DNA from 2 places in the Virgibacillus sp. 6R genome. Region 1 is predicted to be linked to the other one. Evidence: a T-box and tRNA genes for the amino acid it is inferred to sense, from the RefSeq annotation. Region 1 holds a T-box; the other holds one or more tRNA genes.

Region 1 (7,913 bases):
CTCATCCTCCTTCACGTATATTTTACCACAGGAAGAAAAACATCCTTAATAGGGGCGGATAACTGGTTCAATGTTTGATAAAAAGAAGGTATTATTATCGCCGAATGACTACTATGGGCACAAAATATCGAAATCGACGAAAGGCTGTTTCAAAACGCATTCTAAATAAAAGTTAAGTCTATTACTATAAACTATGATTGTTAGAATAAATAAAGCTATAACTTTCAACGTAATTAAGAGTTGGAATATGTTAAGTTTTCAAAAGAGTACCGGTAAACGACGCAGTAATGTACTATTTTAGTATAGAGCCTACTTTTTGAACAATCTCTATAAAAACTCGAATTTAAGAGGGTTTTGCACTTTTTTGTAGAAGAATACTATATATAAAGCAAAAAGGAGGGGGTGTCGTCATGGCTAATAGAAACAGAACGAACGTGCTGGTGAAGTATAAGAAAAAAATGGAAAGAGACCAGGCAGCAGTGATGCTCCAAACCATTGCGACAAAATTAAAAGAAGAAGGTTCTTTTACGCTTCACCAAGGTGAACAGTACAAATCGTACAGCCAGCAGAATCTGTCACAGTGGAAATCGAACTCGAAGAAAGAAATGGAAAATATGAATTTGAATTTGAACTGGAATGGCATGAAGGAGCAGAAAAAGCCCCATTAAAAATAGAATAATGTTCGTAGTCGTTATGCAATCAAAATAACTTTATCCGCGGATGAAACGCTGATTAAGCCTAAACTTTTTGCATCCGCGGATATTTGCTGTTATCTTTCAAGCTTTTTGTTTCCCTTGTTGAAATAAGGTGCTTTAGCTGTTTTTGCACCTGTCGTTTATGAAATGAGTTGCGACTTTTCTCTTCTACTTATCATTTGGTTGACACACAAAAGATTCGACAAACCATATGGATAATGGTTGACTTCGCTTATTGAATGACTTCTTTCCCACCCATATAAGGATGTAATGCAGTTGGAATAACAATCGTTCCATCCTCTTGCTGATAATTTTCTAAAATAGCGGCAACTGTACGGCCAACGGCTAAACCAGATCCATTTAACGTATGGACAAATTCCGGTTTTGCTTTTGGTTCTCTACGGAAACGAATATTGGCACGTCTTGCCTGGAAGTCTTCAAAATTAGAGCAAGAAGAAATCTCACGATACGTATGCTGACTCGGAATCCAGACTTCAATATCATATTTCTTGGCTGCTGTGAAACCTAAATCCCCTGTACACATACTCATCACACGATATGGAAGCTCTAATAATTGTAATATCTTCTCTGCGTGATTCGTTAACTTTTCTAATGTTTCATACGATTCTTCAGGTTTTACAAAATGGACAAGCTCGACTTTATTAAATTGATGCTGACGGATAAGACCTCTTGTATCTCTTCCCGCAGATCCTGCCTCAGAACGAAAGCAGCTACTAAAGGCAGCGAATTTTTTCGGTAAATCATCTACCTTTAAAATATCATCACGATAATAATTCGTTACTGGTACTTCTGCAGTCGGAGCTAAATAATAATCCCATTCTTCTAGCTTAAATGCATCTTCAGCAAATTTAGGTAGTTGCCCTGTTCCTGTCATACTAGTACGGTTCACAATTTGTGGAGGTAGCATTTCTTCATAGCCATGTTCATCGACATGTACATCCATCATCAGATTCCATAATGCACGCTCTAACCTTGCACCAAGTCCCTTATAAAATACGAACCGGCTTCCAGTTACTTTTCCTGCCCGTTCAAAATCAACAATATCCAAATCTGTTGCTATATCCCAATGAGGCTTTGGCTCATAGGTAAATGCCGCCTTCTCTCCCCAAGTTCGAACCTCTATATTATCCTCTTCATCTTCCCCAACTGGGACACTTTCATGAGGAATATTAGGGATGGATAGCATGATTTGCTCCAGCTGTTCATTAATTTGTTTTAATTCACTATCTAAAACAGCAATTTTATCGCCTACTTCACGCATTTCCTTAATGGCTGGCTCTGCGTCTTTCTTCTCTCGCTTCAACACAGAAATCTGCTTCGATACTTCGTTTCGCTTTGCCTTTAATTGTTCTGTTTCTGAAATCAGCTGACGACGTTTTTCATCCAATTCACCAAAGTGATCCAGTTCTGATAAATCCTCACCACGATGTTGTAACTTTTGCTTTACTTCTTGAAAATGATGACGTAAAAATTTCATATCCAGCATATTTACTGCCTCCTTATATGAATTAAAAATGAATTTTTCTTTATATTACGTTTATAAACGTGATACGTAGCTTACCAACACAAAAAACTCCCGTCCCATTAGATTAGGGACGAGAGCTTTACCCGCGTTGCCACCCTGATTGAAGAACACATCACTGCACTCTTCCAGCTTATCGTGATAACGGCACGTAACCGGGTTTATTTACTCTATCAAAGTGTTCGATAAACCAGTTCAAGGATGGATTCATAGCTGTTTTACATCGATTTCCACCAACCACCGACTCTCTACTGAAAAACAAACTACTACTATTTCCTGTCAATACTGTTTATGTCTTCTTATTATCTTCTATCATAGCTGATTTTTTATACGTACGCAACCGGCATAAACAAATTATTATTTGGCTTGAGCTACCATATCCATAAAATAGGAAATTAACCGATGGTCATCCGTTAATTCTGGGTGAAAGGCTGTAGCTATAAATGGTCCTTGACGAACAGCGACAATATGTTCTTTATACGCAGCAAGAATTTCCACGTCGTCCCCTACTTCCACCACATATGGAGCACGAATAAACACTGCACGGAAGTCGTCCGCAATACCAGCCACGTTGATTTCTGCCTCAAAACTTGCCACTTGACGTCCAAATGCATTCCGGGCAACTGTCATATCAATGAGACCAAGATGCGCTTTTGCTTGTCCCTGAATCAATTTGGCCATGATAATCATTCCAGCACATGTGCCAAAGATTGGTTTACCTTGACGTGCAAAATCTTGAATGGCCGTGAAAAAACCATAGCTATCCATTAACCGTCTAATGGTCGTGCTTTCACCACCTGGCAAAATTAAACCATCTATTTCCGCTAACTGTTCTTTTCTTTTTATCTCTATTGCCTGAGCATCACATGCTCGAATAGATCGAATATGCTCGCGAACTGCTCCTTGCAATGCCAGTACACCAATCGTTGTCATAAGAAAATTCCTTCTTTCTTACTCGCTGCGATCTTGCATCCGATCATGAGCCTCAATCGTTCCCATATCAAGACCCTTCATCGCCTCTCCAAGATCTTTGGATAATTCTGCGATTAATTTATAATCTTGATAATGTGTTGTTGCTTCAACAATGGCTTTTGCAAATTTAGCTGGGTTTGCTGATTTAAATATACCAGAGCCTACGAATACACCATCAGCTCCTAATTCCATCATAAGTGCTGCATCACTGGGAGTAGCAATACCTCCTGCTGCAAAGTTAACAACAGGTAGTCGGCCTTCTTCACGAATCTCGAGCAATAATTCAAATGGCGCACCGATTTCCTTTGCATATGTCATGACCTCATCACGAGACATTGCTGTCAACATACGAATTTCCGATTGTACCTGACGCATATGGCGTACAGCTTCTACAATGTTCCCAGTACCAGGTTCTCCCTTAGTTCTTAGCATAGAAGCGCCTTCTCCTATACGACGGGCAGCTTCACCAAGATTTCGGCATCCACAAACAAACGGAACTGTAAAATCTGATTTATTAATATGATAAATATCATCAGCAGGGGTTAAGACTTCACTTTCATCAATATAGTCCACACCCATTGCTTCTAGCACGCGAGCTTCCGTAATGTGCCCAATCCGTGCCTTTGCCATTACTGGAATGGATACTGCTCCAAGTACTTCCTCTGTAATAGTCGGATCTGCCATTCGAGCGACCCCACCGGCTGCCCGAATATCGGAAGGCACACGTTCAAGCGCCATAACGGCTACTGCTCCTGCTTCCTCAGCAATTTTTGCCTGCTCTGCATTGACAACATCCATAATGACGCCGCCCTTTTGCATTTCTGCCATGCCGCGTTTTACACGATCTGTTCCTATATTTGACAAAGCTATCTCCCCCTAATCTTATTCTCATCGCGTGTTCTTAGAATAAACCTTTAATCCAGTCTACCACTGTATGGAATAGATCAGCAAAGAAATCACCTATTGCACTCATTGTTAACATAAACCAATTGGATTTCTCTACAGCGCTATCGGTTACGATATCTACTGTGCTATTACTATCTTTGGTGATATATCCATAGTCATTTTCACCTTTATAAGTAATTTGCGCCGTGCCGATTTTTTCACCTTTTTTAACAGGAGCGGTTAATTCACCATCTTTATTCAATTTGTCTTTATCAATCGTATATTCTATTTCATATGAATCTTTCTCATCTGGTTTAATCGGTAAAGTTACAGATTCTGCGATTGATATACGCACATCATCTTTTTTTCCTTTTGCTACTGGAAGAGTGGCTTTATCTTCCAGTTGATATCCAGCAGGGAAAATTTCCGTGTCTTCAAATTTTTGAAAACCATAATCTAATAATCTAGCAGTTTGTTCAAAGCGCTTTGGTTCACTTTCTGTTTTCATCACAACAGATATTAAGCGACGATCTCCCTTTTTGGCAGTTCCTGTAAAAGTATACCCTGCTAAATCTGTATAACCTGTTTTTAAACCATCTACGCCTTCGTAATAGAACTTCTTAAAATTAGCCTTGTCATGCGGCAGCATCCAATTTATATTACGAAGCTCCTGTCCATCAAATTCCACAGTCGGCTTGCTTGAAATTTCCAACGCCTTTGGATAATCATGAATAAGATGGTAGGCTAGTAAAGCAGCGGATTTTGCAGAAAGGTAATTTACACCATTTGGGTCTGTCCCTTTTGGATGATTGTCTCCTAACGATTTATTTTCAATTCCAGTTGAATTGACAAATTCAAAATCCTTGAGTCCCATCTCTTCGCCCTTTTTATTCATTAATTTGACGAATTCTCCTTCTGAACCTGCAATAAGCTCAGCAAGAGCAATGGAAGCTGCATTATCCGAGTAAATCGCCATAGCATGATAGAGATCTTTTACTTTATACTCCTTCGCTTGCTTTAATCCAATTCCGGAGAAATTTGAATCTGCCGAAATGCTGTATGGGTAGTCGCTAATTTGTGTTGTTGTATCCCAGCTGATTTGACCTTTTTCAACAGCTTCCCATACTAAATACTCTGTCATCATTTTGGTCATACTAGCTGGAGGAAACAATTTATCTGCATTTTTAGCAAATAGAATTTTCCCTGTATTTGCATCTACCAAGATAGCAGATTCTGCTTCAAGATCTACTTCTGCAGCTTGGATTGATAATGGCTGTACTGCTATGGAAAACGCCATTACAACAACTGCCAGAAAAATGAAGAAACTCTTTTGAATAACATGTTTCAATTTCTTGTACCCCCAACTGTAGTTTAACCTTTTTTTCTATAAGTGGCTGTCCAAAAAGTTTGCTGCCGATATCGTTGACAGTATTAGTTATGTACAGCGATTCTACTATCAACAGTAACCTTGCTAGATCCTTTACCCAACATATCGGTCTTTCTTTTTTGAACAAACACACGAAGAATAGCGTACACATTTTTTCGTGCACTTAGATATTTTACCACATTAAAAGATAAAAAAATAGATGGGGATGTATCCCACATCTATTTTTTTGTTGCTATCTTCATACAGATTGTTCAAAAAATGTACGAACAATGGCACATCAACGTTTCTAGTTGGCTTGTTTTTCCGTTCCTTGGAAATAGATTACCCCTTTTCCTGCATGAGAATGGGTTTTCAAGGATACCTATACTAGTGCTCATGTATCTGCTGTATTCTACTAAAATCGACCACGTCTTGTGCAATTATAGAAATCAATACATCATTGTACAAGCGCACTACTCGAAACTTCACCGCCGTGAACTCAAGGTGCACAAGATGGGTTAGTATAGGCGCCTGAACAGGATACGAAAAGCTATAACAGCAATACACCGCACACAGAAAAAGTGTTTTTCTGTTTCATGGACGCTTGAGACCTTAGCCGAACTTGATATTTTTTACCTCGTTTTTGCACACGCACTTATACAATATAATTTGGTGCTTCTTTGGTAATGTGTACATCATGTGGATGACTTTCCCTTAAACCGGCATTTGTAATTCGAACAAATTGTGCATCCTGGCGTAATTTTTCAATAGTCGGCGTACCGCAATACCCCATTCCAGAACGAAGACCACCGACTAATTGATGGATGGTATCTGCTAACGGTCCTTTATAAGCTACTCGACCCTCAATTCCCTCAGGGACGAGCTTTTTAACTTCTGAATCCTCTTGGAAATAACGATCCTTAGAGCCTGCTTTCATCGCACCTACAGATCCCATTCCACGATAGACCTTGTATTGTCTACCCTGGAAAATTTCTGTTTCTCCAGGGCTTTCGGTAACCCCTGCAAACATACTTCCAAGCATAACAGCATGTGCTCCTGCTGCTAAAGCTTTTACAATGTCACCTGAGTATTTAATGCCTCCATCTGCAATAACAGGTACACCATATGCTGCTGCAGCTTTTGCACAATCATAAACGGCAGTAATTTGTGGAACACCGACACCTGCTACAACTCTTGTCGTACAAATCGACCCTGGACCAATTCCTACTTTAATAATGGATGCTCCAGCTTCAATTAAGGCTTCTGTTGCTGCCGCTGTTGCCACATTTCCAGCAATAATATCCAAATCTGGATACATTTTTCTTACTGCTTTCACTTGTTCAATCACCCCACTAGAATGCCCATGGGCGGTGTCAATCACAATTACGTCTACACCTGCTTCAACAAGCTTTTCAATCCGTTTCATTGCGTCTCCAGTAACACCTACTGCAGCTCCTGCTAATAACCTTCCTTGTACATCCTTTGCAGCATTAGGAAATTCAATTACTTTTTCAATATCTTTAATAGTAATAAGGCCTTTTAATATGCCGTTACCATCTACTAGTGGAAGCTTTTCAATCTTATATTGTTGCAGAATTTTTTCCGCTTCCTCTAAAGTGGTACCAACTGGAGCAGTCACAAGCTGTTCACTTGTCATAACATCGGAAATAGCTATTGAATAATCTTGGATAAAACGGAGATCACGATTCGTTAAAATACCTACCAACTTCTGTTCTTCAACATTATTTACAATTGGCACTCCAGAGATGCGAAATTTCCCCATCAGATGTTCTGCGTCATATACTTGATGTTCTGGGGTCAAAAAGAATGGATTTGTAATAACGCCGCTTTCAGAACGTTTCACGCGATCCACCTGTTCAGCCTGTTCTTCAATGGACATATTTTTATGAATGATCCCGATACCGCCTTGACGAGCCATCGCAATGGCTAAGCTTGCCTCTGTCACCGTGTCCATTCCTGCGCTCATTAGTGGTGTGTGCAATTTGATTTTATCCGTTAGTTTTGTGCTTACGTCCACATCCTTTGGTAATACTTCGGACTTGGCAGGCACCAATAACACATCATCAAATGTTATACCTTCTTTAGCAAACTTATCTTCACGCATCCGTTATCCTCCTTTTTTAGATTTAAAATTGTAACCTGTTTCCTGTGCATAACTATATGTGAAGCTAGAAGAAAAATACATGTATGGTAAATCCGTACTTACACAAACTAAAGTAAAGCTATTTTTATATACAATACGCCAATAGAGTGGCTTTTTCAACCCGATTTTAATGGAAATAAAAAGTAAATGGATTCAAAATTTTTGCATAGTTATGAGGTTGTTTCATATGAGTATAGAGGAGATTTTTTTAAGATATTTACAATCACAGCAGACCGCCCAATCCTATTTGCACCATTGCTATGTGCAACACAATGTGGCAGATGCGGA
Region 2 (7,913 bases), 2.2 Mb from region 1:
TGAAAAATGTAAATAGCTAGATTGTAGACAGCAATCGTTATATAGTCCCCTGACTGTTTCCACAGATAAATATTTACAAATGTATTGGATAGAAACAGACCTAATGAATACAAACCGCCGATTATAAGTAAAAAGATGAAGTCCTTATTAATATTATTGTTGTCAAAATGAAAGAAGTGGCTTTTCTGCATATCTGATTCCCCTTTTTTATGTCACTACTAGTTTGAGCAATTGAGAAACAGATATACAAACAACCGCATATCGAAAACATGAAGAGAAATGGTTAACTATAATTGCTGGATAATTTTTACCCAATCAACGCCTTTCAGTTTATTAAACCTGAAGTACTGTACATATGGAGAATCAAGCTGAAACCCTCAAAACTGTTCATATTTATGTAACCAAATAAAAAGCATGTGACTTATCACATGCTTTTTACTGTTGTATCTATATTATTTTGCTTCATTATAGTTTTTAGCTACTTCGTCCCAGTTAACAACATTCCAGATCGCTGAAAGATATTCTGGACGTCTGTTTTGATATTTTAGATAATATGCGTGTTCCCAAACATCTACCCCAAAAATAGGCGTTTTACCTTCCATTAATGGAGAATCTTGGTTTGGCGTGCTCATAATCTCTAGATTTCCGTTATTAACAACTAACCAAGCCCATCCTGAACCAAAGCGTCCAGCTGCAGCACTTTCGAATTGTTCTTTGAACTTATCAAAGCTTCCAAAAGCATCCTTCATTTTAGTAGCGAGTTCTCCTGTAGGTTCTCCACCACCATTTGGGGAAAGAACTTTCCAGAAAAGACTGTGGTTAGCATGTCCACCACCATTGTTTCTTACTGCAGTACGGATATTTTCTGGCACAGCATCTAAATTGCTCATTAAATCTTTTAAAGATTTATTTTGCAGCTCTGCATGTCCTTCTAAAGCACCGTTTAATTTAGTGACATACGTATTATGGTGCTTCGTATGGTGAATGTTCATTGTCTCCTTGTCAATCGTAGGCTCTAATGCATCATAAGCATATGGTAGTTCAGGTAATTCAAATTTAGCCATTATTCCTTCCTCCTCATATCCATTTTGTAAAAAAGGATCGAATATTCACCCTTTTATTGAAAGGGTATCAAAGCTTATTAGATGTTGCAAATCATATGCATTTATTTACCAAGTTAAACGAAGCAACTTATCTCACAACCCTTAAAAAAAGGAGTGAGCTTAAATTTCTTGAAAGGGTGAAAACCCGTTTGCTAGAGGAAGGCAATGATTGCAGGATCGTATACAGTAATTCATTTTTAGCCAATATTAGAAAAACTTGGCTTGTCGCCAAGTCTTATGGCGAAAGCCTTTTGTTTTTCTTATACTATAAACAAAGAAATCTTATACTTTCCTATAGTGGAACAAAGGCGCGGGGCGCCCGTTTAGCAACGTAGCGAATGGAACGAATCAACTAAAGATTTAGGAATCATACCACTAAAAACAGGAACATGCCGACGCCTGAGCGGCAAGCCCGTTTTTAGTCGGCCTTCCTCTTTACGATGAACCGATGAGGCCTTATCGTAGGGTGCATTTCTAAAGTCGCATCGTTGCCGGGCTCATGCGCCGGACGTGACTATTCGATTATTTCATTATCCACAAGCACCTCATTTTATCGTTTCCTATACAACAAAAAAACAAGCAAATGCTTGTTACAAAAATGGTGGCTCGGGACGGAATCGAACCGCCGACACAGGGATTTTCAGTCCCTTGCTCTACCGACTGAGCTACCGAGCCTATATGTAAAGTTGTATTTCGAAAAAATCTTATGTATGGAGGAGGTAGAGGGATTCGAACCCCCGCGGGCTATTACACCCCTGTCGGTTTTCAAGACCGATCCCTTCAACCAGACTTGGGTATACCTCCAAGTAAATAATGGTGGACCCTGCAGGACTCGAACCTGCGACCGATCGGTTATGAGCCGATAGCTCTAACCAACTGAGCTAAGGGTCCAATTCGTTTATTAATGGGGCGACCGGTGGGGATCGAACCCACGTGTGCCGGAGCCACAATCCGGTGCGTTAACCACTTCGCCACGACCGCCGTACGAATTAAATAATAATGGCGGTGGAGGGGATCGAACCCACGACCTCACGGGTATGAACCGTACGCTCTCGCCAGCTGAGCTACACCGCCAATTTGGCTCCACAGGTAGGATTCGAACCTACGACCGATCGGTTAACAGCCGATTGCTCTACCACTGAGCTACTGTGGAACAGTTTTAATGTCACCTTATATTATAGCGACAAGATATAATTTACCACGTTCGACAACTTCTGTCAATCGTTTAATAAAGAAAAATTTAATTTTGTTCGATTATGTATATCATATGTCGCCATCTCTTAAAAACGACAATATTAACTATAGCATCATTTGATTGGGAATGCAATACAAAAAGACAAAATTAAAATTTTCTATTTTTTATTAAGTAACCAAAGCTCCTCTGCCTCATCCCAATTAGAGACGAGGCAGAAAAAGTAAAGGTTAATCTCCTAATACATCCTCAGCAATATTCACAGCATGATCCCCAATCCGTTCTAAATTACTAATAATATCAACAAACACAATCCCCCCGGAACCACTGCAAACTCCTTCATTCATACGGATAATATGTCGTTTACGGAAGTTCCGCTCCATCTTATCGATTTGGTCTTCTTTTTGAATAACAGCAAGTGCTTCCTCTCGATTCATATCTTCTAGAGCTTCTACTGCTTGCTGGACAGTAGAAATTGTTAATTCAAACATTTCATTTAAGTCTTCTTTTGCCTTATCTGTTAAATGTACTTTATTGGAAATTTTATAGTCGATGAGCTCAACAATATTCTCAAAATGATCCCCTATACGTTCAATATCACGAACAGAATCCAATAATGTAGAATGCTTTGCACTTTCTAATTCAGAAAGTGATTCCGTTGACAAACTTATTAAATAATTCGTAATTTTCCGATCTAAATTATTTAAAGCTCCTTCAATTTGCATCGCCATTTCAGAATGCTTCATTAAATGTGTATTTAAATACTTATTTGTTTCTTCTAAACCTTTATATGCATACTCTCCCATGCGAACAAGTTCCGATTTCGCTTGGTCTAACGCCAATGTCGGAGATTGCTGTATAAAGATAGGATCCAAATGTTTGGGCTTGTATTCTATAATCGAATCTTCGCCGGGGATCATTTTTGTTACCAACCAGGCCAATCCCCCAATAAATGGAAATTGGATAATTGTATTGGTAATATTAAAGCTTCCATGCGCAAATGCTAACGTCATTTCCGGGCTAAGCGAAAATTGGTCCTGTAGGAAAGCGACAAATATTGTAAATAAATCAAGAATAATGATAAAAACGGTAGCTCCTACAAGGTTAAAAATAACATGTGTAAATGCAGCGCGTTTTGCCGCTACAGTAGCCCCAAGAGAAGCTAATACTGCTGTAATGGTTGTACCAAGGTTATCACCAAACAGAACAGGAATAGCTGCTTTTAATTCCATTGCGCCTTCAGCAAATAGCCCTTGTAAAATACCAATCGTTGCACTAGAACTTTGCACAATTAATGTAAAAACCGTACCGATAACAACCCCAAGAATCGGAGTATCACTCATGCTAACCGTTAATTCTTGGAATGCTTCCAAACTTCGTAATGGTTTCATTCCGTTACTCATTAGCTCTAAACCAAAGAATAATGCACCAAATCCAAATACAGCTTGTCCAATCGCATTTGCTTTTTTATTTTTAAAGAAAAACAACAGAAAACAACCGACTGCGATAATTGGTAATGCATATGCTCCAATATCAATTCCAATAATAAAAGCTGTAATAGTTGTACCTATATTCGCTCCCATAATTACACCAATTGCCTGTCTTAATGTCATAAAGCCAGCATTGACAAGTCCTACAGTTAAAACCGTTGTACCCGAACTACTTTGAATTAAAATGGTAACAATGACTCCAGCGAGCACACCCATAAACGGATTGCTTGTAAATCTATCCAAAATATCTCGTAATCGATCGCCGGCTGACTTTTGAAGGCCTTCTCCCATATATTTAATACCAAGAAGGAAAATACCTAGCCCACCGATGAATTCAAAAATCAGTTTCTGAATATCAATTTCCAAAATTCATACCTACCCTTCATCATGTTGAATCTTGTCGCACCATACCAATATTAAGTATATATAAACTTTTTGTAAAGTAGTTATAAATATTTTTAACACTAAATTTACAATTGGGGTTTTTATTCTTTTTACGTACTTAGAATATAACCGTACACAAAAAAATTTCGCTTATGAAAAACGATGTAAAGTGAATCTTCAATCAGTGGGGGTTTTCATTCACCCCCATTGATTGTTAAATACCGTAATGGTATGACCTAAAGGCTTTTTACGAAATAGGGTATTTAGGTACTGTTATCTCCCACTTAGACTTGTTGCAGTACAGATTATCAATGTCCATTTCAAAATGTACATTTTTGCTTGTCTAAGCATGTACACTTTTGCTTAAAGTGTGCTTCCCTATACATGTGCATGAATAATTACCACTTGACATGGAGACCTCTACTCGCATGATTCGGCAGCCAAAAGCCAGCTATTACAAGGGCTGGCTGACCGAACAAGGCTATCATGCTCGCCCATCCAAGTAAAGTTATAATATACACTGGGGATCAAAAATCTACACGGTTAAACGAGCATTTTTGTACGTACTTAAATTAGCATTTATATACAGATATTATCCAACTCCATGAAGTGGGAATCTTACAGCACCTTATATACGGGATAAAGAATCAGGTGTCTTATTTAAAACACCATCCATTTTCCCGGTCTACCTAGTTATAAATTCCAATATACTTGACTGATGAGCGTTTCACTTTAACATGAAGTCTGATTTTAAATACAAAAAGGAGGGCTGTCATTGGTGCCATTATAATATTTTGCGTTATTAAGCAAGCTGCTATACCTCCTGTTTTCCATTGCGACAAAACATAACCTCTATTTAAAAGACAACTATTATCGTTTTAAAGCAAAAGGATTTTAAACGCAAAAAAAGAGCACCCACTGGTGTTCTTTTTTACAAAATAAGAAAGCATAAAATTAGGTGCTTGGGATAACGAAATAACCGACTAGTCACGTCCGGCGCAAGCGCCCAGCAACGATGCGACTTTAGAAATGAGCCTACGATAAGGCCTCATCGGCTCGTCACTAAGAGGAAGGCCGACTAAAAACGGGCTTGCCGCCCAGACGTCGGCATCCCCCTGTTTTAGTGGCATGATTCCTAAATCTTTAGTTGATTCGTTCCATTCACTACGTTGGTAAACGGGCGCCCCGCGCCTTTGTTCGTGTTACTCCATTTTTTCTACTAAGATTCGAGTTCCATCTACTTGAACAACTCTAATCTTTGTGCCTTTTTCAATCCATTGCCCGTTTGATATGGCGCTATAATCTTTTCGATGAATCCGAATGGTACCAACTGGTCTCAGATCCGTTAATGTAATCCCTTCTTCACCAACTAGCTTCTCATAGGTTTCATTCATGGAATTATAACCAGCCTCCTTCGTTAGCTGATCTTTTAGTGTAATTTTATTCCACATTTCTCTGCGCTTAAATACCTTTAAAAATAATAGTGAAGCTCCACCGCCTAAGAGAACCCCTAACACAGCATATAATCCAGATGTTAAGCTTGGTGCAGGAAGTGCAACAGCAGTTAGCATACTTGCTAAACCGATCGTCGCCAGCGTTCCGTCATTTATTAATTTTCCATCAATGATAATAAGTAATAATCCAACAAAATAAATAATAAGCATAATAATAATCGAGCTTGCTTCAACATATGCACCAAAATATACAGTAATAAACCCGATTCCTAATAATCCAAAAAGACCCCGCATATTAACTAAAATTTCACCGATGAGGAATAAAGTAGCGAATCCAGTAATTAATATCCCGATCCATTCCATCTCGAAAACAGTCAAAATCGTGACCCCCTCTCCATACTACTTATATTTTATACGTTTTTGGGTAACGAATGGTTTCATGACAAGGAGTTAATTCTATGGATTTTATCAAAAAAATGTTTTCCTTAATCGTAGGTCTTATGGCTGTTTATATTATTTATCAGGATATCACGCAAGAAAATATCCATTCCCAAAAAGAAGATGAGGTTGTTCGTGATGCCTCCTCCTCTTCTACTATTTATCATGTTATCCCTATTAAAGTACAGCCAGATGATACCGTTCTTTCTATTGTGGAGCGGATAAACCCTCAATTACATCAAGATTTAGATGTAAATCGGATTTTAAGTGATTTCCAATTAAGTAACCCTAACTCAGACCCCTTTTCCCTATCGCCGGGTGAAATATACTATTTTCCTAAATATTATTAGACAAACAAATGTACGCAAGTCCATTTATACCTTTCATTCCCCACGTGTCAGAATTCTACACGCTGCCTTTTTAATATTCTTTAGGAGGATATTTTACAACGTTCTCATGGTTGACAAAAAAACAGGAAGGAGCAAGCGCCCTTCCTTTAAACAAATGGTAAAATAAACAAAGTGATAAGAATGGAGACTGCTCCTGCTGCTATCGCAATGTTCCCTAATGCATCTGCACCTCTGCTCCTGGACATAAATCCAAGAACAATACCTGCAGTACCAAAAATGATTGGCCAGATAAAAAACGAAATAATGGATAACGCAATACCAACCCATCCAAAGGTTGTATTTCCATCGATATCTTCATTTACTTCTGAGCCTACATCATCTGCAGTTATTTCAGTAGCAAATTCTTCATCCCTTGAGCTGTCTGGTTCAACACCAACGAAATCTTGGTTTTTTCTTTCTTCACCATAATTCGGTGGTTCTTCAACATCCTTCATTCCTCTATTCGGATATTGATCCATCGTATGAGACCTCCTTTTTCATTTGAGGTACACACTTAGCTTATGTTTTTTTATCAATTTTACAGGTGTTATTAATTGGAAAGGCTTGTATATAGTGAAAATTAATAAGGACAAGTTGAGTTTACACCCCGTAAAACATATAGTAATGTAGAACGTTTTAAAGGGAGTTAAAGGGATGGCAAATTTCATTAAAGATATCATTCAAAAGAAGTTAAAACAACTGTCTGTTCAGGAAATAATTTACTATGGAAAACAATATGGGTTTTCTTTAACGACTCAAGAGGCCGAACAGATAACCACTTACTTAAAACAGCATAACGTAGATCCATTTCATGCAGAAGGAAGGAAAAAAATGCTGCAAGAACTAGCGCACATCACAGATCCAGCAACAGCAAAAAAGGCACAAAAATTATTTAATGAACTTATTCATTCTTATGGACTGGGTCATTTATTTCGTTAACGATGCACGCATAACGGAAATTCAATCAGTGGTTTTATTTATTTCTTCACGAATAGTAAATACACTACAGGCATATTACCCAAAGAACCCTTGGAAGGGGATCTGACATTTATCTTACAGTTAATCCACTACTTACACTTAGGAATTACATCCAAATAAGACCTGTTTCATGCAGGATAAGGTCAATCTTCCATCAGTAGGCGTTTTCATTCATCACCCACTGATTGGTAGTACCGTAATAGTATGTCCTAAAGACCTCTTGTGAAATACGCATTTAGGTGACTAATCTCCATGAAAACCCCTTTATCTCATAACTTTTCGTGAATAAAGGGGTTTTCGCTTACAACTTTTATTGCGCCATAATTTTTTCTTTTAATTTGTTATCGAATTTCCCAGTTTTGATCATTTCGATTTCATGTCGATATGGAGGCTTTTTATTTTTCTTGTCTTCTCCTACATAAGGTGTCTCTAAAATTTTCGGTAACTCCGTTAATTGCGGATGGTTAATGACATATAATAAAGCA

What was found. A T-box is a leader RNA that pairs with one kind of tRNA and senses whether it is charged. The one in region 1 lies ahead of serS (serine--tRNA ligase), so its partner is inferred to be a tRNA-Ser.
Region 2: it has a tRNA-Ser gene. The T-box ahead of serS (serine--tRNA ligase) is inferred to sense a tRNA for this amino acid. The anticodon was not compared.

The regions. Positions count from the first base shown of each region.
Region 1 is NZ_CP017762.1:2,386,490-2,394,402, reverse strand. Features, by position in the region: partial or broken gene BKP57_RS23430 (amphi-Trp domain-containing protein) at 411-542, shown strand; gene BKP57_RS23425 (hypothetical protein) at 581-679, shown strand; gene serS (serine--tRNA ligase) at 928-2,202, opposite strand; T-box leader at 2,305-2,530, opposite strand; gene pdxT (pyridoxal 5'-phosphate synthase glutaminase subunit PdxT) at 2,596-3,171, opposite strand; gene pdxS (pyridoxal 5'-phosphate synthase lyase subunit PdxS) at 3,190-4,074, opposite strand; gene BKP57_RS10730 (serine hydrolase) at 4,112-5,443, opposite strand; gene guaB (IMP dehydrogenase) at 6,117-7,586, opposite strand; gene BKP57_RS10720 (YaaC family protein) at 7,813-7,913, shown strand, end outside.
Region 2 is NZ_CP017762.1:187,986-195,898, forward strand. Features, by position in the region: gene BKP57_RS00925 (MFS transporter) at 1-191, opposite strand, end outside; gene BKP57_RS00930 (superoxide dismutase) at 453-1,064, opposite strand; gene BKP57_RS21825 (hypothetical protein) at 1,121-1,438, shown strand; tRNA gene BKP57_RS00935 (tRNA-Phe) at 1,703-1,778, opposite strand; tRNA gene BKP57_RS00940 (tRNA-Ser) at 1,815-1,907, opposite strand; tRNA gene BKP57_RS00945 (tRNA-Ile) at 1,918-1,994, opposite strand; tRNA gene BKP57_RS00950 (tRNA-His) at 2,009-2,084, opposite strand; tRNA gene BKP57_RS00955 (tRNA-Met) at 2,104-2,177, opposite strand; tRNA gene BKP57_RS00960 (tRNA-Asn) at 2,182-2,256, opposite strand; gene BKP57_RS00965 (Na/Pi cotransporter family protein) at 2,526-4,151, opposite strand; gene BKP57_RS00970 (NfeD family protein) at 5,372-6,001, opposite strand; gene BKP57_RS00975 (hypothetical protein) at 6,082-6,411, shown strand; gene BKP57_RS00980 (hypothetical protein) at 6,558-6,929, opposite strand; gene BKP57_RS00985 (DUF2624 domain-containing protein) at 7,105-7,389, shown strand; gene BKP57_RS00990 (deoxyribonuclease IV) at 7,739-7,913, opposite strand, start outside.